Regions from separate parts of the Microbacterium sp. KSW4-4 genome, predicted to be linked through region 2. Evidence: riboswitches for the same ligand, from Rfam matches in the RefSeq annotation. Region 2 holds a riboswitch; the other holds the start of a gene.
The links. Region 2 has a riboswitch for thiamine pyrophosphate ahead of thiM (hydroxyethylthiazole kinase). Riboswitches for the same ligand answer to the same signal wherever they lie in the genome.

Region 1: linked by a shared signal. The riboswitch ahead of KZC57_RS08475 (ECF transporter S component) and the one ahead of thiM (hydroxyethylthiazole kinase) in region 2 are both predicted to bind thiamine pyrophosphate.

What each region holds. Positions count from the first base shown of each region.
Region 1 is NZ_JAHWXJ010000001.1:1,691,404-1,694,799, reverse strand. Features, by position in the region: gene KZC57_RS08485 (ABC transporter ATP-binding protein) at 1-56, shown strand, start outside; gene KZC57_RS08480 (D-alanyl-D-alanine carboxypeptidase) at 115-1,602, opposite strand; TPP riboswitch at 1,673-1,782, shown strand; gene KZC57_RS08475 (ECF transporter S component) at 1,775-2,416, shown strand; gene KZC57_RS08470 (ABC transporter ATP-binding protein) at 2,416-3,396, shown strand, end outside.
Region 2 is NZ_JAHWXJ010000001.1:884,219-887,614, forward strand. Features, by position in the region: gene KZC57_RS04395 (bifunctional hydroxymethylpyrimidine kinase/phosphomethylpyrimidine kinase) at 1-782, opposite strand, end outside; gene thiM (hydroxyethylthiazole kinase) at 779-1,627, opposite strand; TPP riboswitch at 1,618-1,711, opposite strand; gene KZC57_RS04405 (NAD-dependent epimerase/dehydratase family protein) at 1,719-2,690, opposite strand; gene pheT (phenylalanine--tRNA ligase subunit beta) at 2,942-3,396, opposite strand, start outside.

The DNA.
Region 1 (3,396 bases), 810 kb from region 2:
CAGCGGCTCGGGCACTTCTCGACGACGGCGCTGACGGCTCCACGTCTCCGTCCTGACCCGCCTCACGCACGACGCCCCACTCCGGATCCGGAGTGGGGCGTCGTGCGTGAAACCTCAGTCGTCTCCGGCGATGCCGAGGAGTTCGAGGGGGTGGGTCAGTCGCCACCATGGGCTCGGACCGTCCAGGTCCTCGTCGAGGACGAGGGCGGTGTCCGTGCTGTCGACGGGACCGGTCGTGGTCAGGGTGCCGACCGTCCCGTCCGCTTCGCGTTCCTCCCCGAGATCGAACACCGGCGTCGCCGTCGCGCTCGCTCCGTTCCACAGCACGACATCGGCGTCCTCACCGGCGACCACATCGACGCGCTCGCCCCAGACGGTGAGGACGCGCCCGACCACCGTGCCTGCCGGGACGGCCGGGCCCTGGGCCTGCAACGCCGCTTCCGTCTGAGCGAACAGGGCGCGGGTGAGGGCGAGGCGCGCCTCGTCGTCCTCCTGGTTCAATGCCGCGGCGTAGAGCCGGACCGTCGCGTCGCCGATGACGACGTCCTTGGCGGTCAACAGGTTCCAGCCGACGAGGGTGCCCGTCTTGATGCCGACGACTCCCGGATCGGCGAGCATGCCGTTCGTGTTCTCGACCGTCCCGGCCCCCGGCAGGTCGACGGACCGGGTACCCACGATCTCGGCGAACACCGGATTCCGCATCGCCATCTCGCCCAGGGCCACGAGGGCCTCCGGGGTGGCGACGTTGCGCTCGTCGAATCCGGACGGCGTGACCACGGTGATGCCGGAGAGTCCGCGCTCGCCGAGCCAGACCTCGGCCGCGGCGGCGAATTCGCGGTCGGACCCCCAGATCTCCGACGCCAGCCGGTCGATGTAGTTGTTGGCCGAGCCGAGCAGGGTGCCCTGCAGAAGCTGGTACTCGGTCAGCACTCCGCCCACCGGCACATCGAGCGCCGACTGATTGGCGATCCGATAGTCCCAGTAACGGACGCTGTCGGCGTAGGTGAAGGAGAACTCCGGGCCCTGTTCGCCGGGGGCCAGCGGCAGCCGGTCCAGCACCATGAGACTGCTGACGACCTTCGTGATGCTCGCGATGCTCACCGGCGCGGTGGTCGACGCCGCGGTGGTCATCCCGGCGATGCCGACCGCCCCGTCGCCGACCGCCGGCCAGGCGAGCGCGGCGGTGGGGGCGGCGACCGGGGTGAACTCGACCGCCTGGACGGTCGGGGCGACCTCGTGCAGCGGCCAGAGCAGCGTGGTGCCGGCGTAAAAGGCGATGAGGCCGGCGAGGACGCCGAGGGGGACGAGCAGGCCGGGTCCGGCGATCGCCGGGCGCAGCCGGGCGTCGCGCAGCAATCCCGTCTCCTCCTCCGTGCCGGCCGAGGCATCGAACTCGGGCGTCGATGACGCCGCAGCGACGATCGACGGGTCCACCCAGGTCAGCGCGGTCGGCGGTGCCGAGGCATCGGCCCACGCCGCAGCTTCCGGAACCGGACCCGGCTGATCGTCCGCGGGCGCGGCAGAGGCGGGTGCGGAGTCTTCGGGCCGCGCGTCGACGCCCACGCCGCCGGACGCCTCTTCAGGGGGATCGGAAGCGGTCACTCGCTTACGGTACCGAATCCGGCCCCGAATCCGCCGTGCGCGGCGCGGGACGCGCGGACGGTAGGATCGACAGCACAACCACGGGAGTCCGGCGAGCCGGGCTGAGAGGGAGCGAATCGCGCTTCGACCGTCGAACCTGATCTGGGTCATGCCAGCGCAGGGAGGAGTTCACATGAGTACGTCCACGTCCGCATCCCCGTCGAGGAACACCACGGCCGCTCCGGCGCGCGGCTACCTGCGCTGGCGCGTCATCGACATCGTCGTCGCCAGCGTCCTCGGTGTCGCCGCCGGTCTGATCTTCCTGGCCTGGAACGTCGGATACCTGGGGCCGAAGGCCCTGCTCGAGCCGCTGCTTCCCGGCCTCCAAGGGCTCCTCGACGGCCCGTGGCTCTTCGCGGGTGTGCTCGGCGGGCTCATCATCCGCAAGGCGGGTGCCGCGATCTACGTCGAGCTGCTGGCCGCCGTCGTCTCGGCGCTCATCGGCAACCAGTGGGGCGGCTTCCTCACGCTCGAGGCGGGTCTCGTGCAGGGCCTCGGCGCCGAGCTGGTCTTCTTGCTGTTCTTCTACCGCCGCTGGTCGCTGCCCGTCGCGATCCTCGCCGGGGCCGGTGCCGCGCTCGCGGGCGGCATCAACAACCTCGTCCTCTGGTATGCCGGGTCCGGTCCCGCCTTCACGACGATCTACCTCCTCAGCACCGTGATCTCCGGGGCGGTCGTCGCCGGTGCGCTGTCGTGGGTGCTCGCCCGCGGCATCGCGGCGACCGGGGCTCTGGACCGCTTCGGCTCCGGGCGCGAGGCGCGCGTCCGCGTCTGATGTCCGCGCAGTTCGCTCCCGCCGGCGTCGAAGCCCGCGGCTGGGGTTGGCGACACGCGAGCCGCCACGCCTGGGCGCTGCGCGACGTCTCGTTCCGCATCGAGCCCGGCGAGCGCGTGCTCGTGCTCGGCGCCTCCGGCGCGGGGAAGTCGACGCTGCTGCACGGCCTCGCCGGTGTGCTCGGCGGTGAGGAGGAGGGGGAGAGCGAAGGCGCGCTGCTCGTCGGCGGCGACCCCGCCGCGGCGACCCGCGGGCGGGCCGGGCTCGTGCTCCAGGATCCCGACTCGCAGGTGATCCTCGCCCGTGCCGGCGATGACGTCGCTTTCGGGTGCGAGAACCTCGGTGTGCCGCGTGCCGAGATCTGGCCCCGCGTCGAGGCCGCGATGGCCGGCGTCGGACTGGAAGTGCCGCTCGATCACCCGACCGCGGCGCTCTCCGGCGGTCAGAAGCAGCGGCTCGCCCTGGCCGGCATGCTGGCGATGGGCCCCGGGCTGGTGCTGCTCGACGAGCCGACGGCGAACCTCGATCCGGAGGGCGTGCGCGAGGTTAGGGATGCCGTCGAGCGGATGCTCGCCACGCGTCCCGCCACCCTCGTGGTCGTGGAGCATCGGCTCGAGGTGTGGTTGCCGCTCCTCACGCGGGTGATCGTGCTGGGTGCCGGCGGGGTGGTGGCGGACGGCACTCCCGCGGATGTGCTCGGCGCGCAGGGCGAGCGTCTGGCCGCGGACGGCGTCTGGGTGCCCGGCCGACCGCCCGCCGAGCCGCCGGCACCGCGGACGGCTCCCGGGGAGGTGCTGCTGTCGGCCCGCGGGCTCGCGGTCGCACGGGTGAAGGGGCGCCCCGTGGCACAGGGCATCGACCTGGAGGTGCGTGCGGGGGAAGCCGTCGCGATCAGCGGGCCCAACGGTGCGGGCAAGTCCACGCTGGGTCTGACCCTCGCCGGACTCCTCCCTCCCGTCAGCGGTGCCGTGTCCGCGGCC
Region 2 (3,396 bases):
TGCGTGTTCTGGGCGGTCAGGGCCGTGAGGGCGGCCATGCCGTAGCCCCCGTGCGCGGCGATCGCCTTGAGGTCGGCCTGGATGCCCGCGCCGCCGGACGGATCGCTGCCGGCGATGCTGAGCACGTGCGGCACCGCCCGCCCGAGCCACCGCCGACGGAAGGCCGCGGCGGCGGCCCGGGGATCCTCTGCCGCGCACAGCGCCGAGACCACCGCGATCCCGGCCGCACCGGCCGCGCGCAGCGCCGCCGTGTCGTCGAGGTCCACCCCGCCGATGGCGACGCACGGCAGCGCACTGCGCGCGGCGAACGCGGCGAAGCCGTCGATGCCGAGCGGGTCCGGATGGTCGGGCTTCGTGCGCGTGGGCCGGACCACGCCGACGCCGAGGTAGTCGACCGTCCCCGGCGGAAGCGCGTTCACGGCATCGAGATGGGCAGCGGTGTTCGCCGTGAGCCCGATCAGCGCCTCCGGGCCGAGAAGTTCGCGCGCGCGGAGCACCGAGGCATCCGCCTGGCCGAGGTGCACCCCGTCCACCCTGGCACCGCGGCGACGGGCCTCGACGGCGGCGTCGAGGCGATCGTTCACGACGAGCAGCGCGCGACCGTCGATGGCCACGGACAGGGCGAGGAGCTGGTCGACCGTCTCCTCGTCCGTCGCCTCCTTGTCGCGGAGCTGCACGATGCGGACCCCACCCGCCACGGCCTCGCGGACGGTCTCGACCACCCCACGAGCACCGCACAGCGACCGATCGGTGACGAGGTAGAGGGACAGGTCGACGGTCATCGGGCCTCCTCCTCAACGCGGGCGCGGGCCTGGAGATCCGCCGGGGTCACGGCGGACAGGGCGTCGAGCAGTCCGACGGCGAAGCTGCCCGGTCCGCGGGAGGTCTCCGCCGCCTGCTCGGCCGCGACCGTGTAGACGAGGGTCGCCGCGGCCACCGCCGTCCGCGCGTCGGTCTCGGTACCGCGGGCCGCCCCGAGGAAGGCCGCCATCACCGCGCCCAACGCGCAGCCGCCGCCGGTCACCCGCGTGAGCAGCTCGTGCCCATTCGCGATGCGGATCACGCGCTCCCCGTCGGTGAGGAGATCGACCGGGCCGGAGACGGCGACCACGGAACCGTGCCGGACGGCGAGCTCCCGCGCCGCCGCGGCCGCCGCCTCGGTCCCGTCCGTCGCGTCGACACCGCGGCCTCCGCTGCTGTGTCCGGCCAGCGCGAGGATCTCCGACGCGTTGCCGCGGATGGCGGTCGGGCGCAGCGCGACCAGCTCGTGGGCCAGCGCCGTCCGCACCGGGAGGGTGCCGATCGCGACGGGATCGAGCACCCACGGCGTGCCGGCGGCGCGCGCTCCGGCCACGGCCTCCCTGCTCGCCTCCCGCTGCTCCGGGGTCGGCGTCCCGAGATTGACGAGGAGCCCCGAGGCGGCAGCGGCGAACGGCTCGGCCTCGCCGACGATGTCGACCATGGCCGGCGCCGCCCCGAGCGCCAGCAGCACGTTGGCGGTGAAGCCCGTCACGACGGCGTTCGTGACGCAGTGCGTCAACGGCGGCGCAGCCCGGACCTCCTCCCGCAGCCTTCCCGCCGTGGCGGCGAGGTCGAGGACGGATTGCGGACGCACAGGATCGCTCATTGCGACATCCCTTCGCTAGTACGAACTAGATCAGGTTCGACGGGTGTGATCTCAGCCGCGGATGCGGCACCCCGTGTCACTGCCTCGCAGTCTAGCGAGCGAACGCATCGAGCAGCGCCCGCTCCTCCGTCCGCGTGAGTCCGGCGCGGCGCTCCCTGTCCACTCCCCGATCGCGCTCGTCCGCCACGACGCTTTCCGCCGTCTCGTCGAGGGGGCGGAGGGTGCCTCCGCTGCGGCGATACCGCGCGTTCGAGCGGGTCATGAATCCGCTCATCTCGGGTGGCAGCCACAGCGGCAGCGAGCGCAGCCCCGCCCAGTACGCGACACCCTCCGCGACGAGACGGTCCTCCGTGCCGACGACGAGCGGCCCGGTGTGTCCGGTGGCCGCGCGCACGGTCCGCAGCACGTCGTCCAGCTCGCGCACGTCGCCGATCGCGTTCACGGTACCGGTGACGGTGGCGGACACGACGAAGGCGGCGACATCCTCGACGTCGATGACCTGCGCCGTGCGCCCGTCGAGGGGCGGGAGCAGCACCGGCTCGTCCAGCGCCCGGAGGAACGCCGCCGCCCAGTAGCCGAAGCGATCGCTGGGGTCGCCGGCGCCGACGATGAGGCCGGGACGGACGAGGAGCGCGCGGTCGCCGAGGCTCGCCTGCACGGCGTCCTCCGCCGCGACCTTCTGCCGCGCGTAGTCGTCATCTTCACCGGCCTGCGCGGCCGGGTGCCGCGGGGCCGACTCGTCCGTCCCGACCGTCTCGTCGTCGCGGTAGACCGACATCGACGAGATGTACGTCCACCGGGCGGCCCGGTCGCCGAGCGCACGGACCGCCCCGGAGACATGAGCGGCGCGGGAGGAGACGTCGACGACGTGATCCCAATCGGTGCGCGAGACGACGTCGTAGGCGGCCTCCTCATCCCGGTCCGCCAGCACGAGGGTCGCTCCCGGCGGCGCCGGGCGTCCGCCGCGGGCGAGGCAGGTCACGGACGCTCCCGCTCCCAACGCGTGCGCGGCGATGCGCCCCGACAGCCATCCGGTTCCCCCGAGGATCAGCACATCCGTCATGTGCCCATGTCATCAGGATCGACGACTCGGGGGAAGGGCCTCCGCTCAGAGCGGAGCAGGACAGGCCCTCACGCGATCACAGGCCCTCACGCGATCACAGGCCCTCACGCGATCACAGGCCCTCACGCGAGCGCAGCCGACCACGCGAACCCAGGCCATCACGCGAGTACAGGCCACCGGCACTGCTGTCGCCTGATGCCGCGCGAGCGCCTGATGCCGCGCGGCCTCCAGGAAGCCGCGCGGCATCGTGATCAGTCGCGGAGGGCGGCGCCGAAGCGGTCCGCGGCGACGGCGACGCCCGCCATCTTCGCCTCGGAGGCCTCCGCGGCCGTGAGCGTGCGGTCGTCGGCGCGGAAGCGTAGCGCGAACGTCAGCGACTTCGATCCCTCGGGCACACCCTCGCCGCGGTAGTCGTCCACCAGCCGGACGGACTCCAGCAGGGCACCCGCGCCCTCGGCGAGAGCAGCGCGGACCTCGCCTGCCGGTACCTCGGCCGGGAGCGTGAGCGAGACGTCCTGCGTCGCGGCCGGGAACGTGGAGAGCGATGCCGCCACGATGCGTCCTCCGGCGAGCGTGAGCAGCCGGTCGAGGTCCAGCTCCAGCACGGTGGCGCGACCCGGCAGGTCGGCCTCCTCGGCGACGGCGGGATGCAGCTCGCCGACGTAGCCGATCTCCTCGCCGCCGGCGACCAGCGCACCGGTACGTC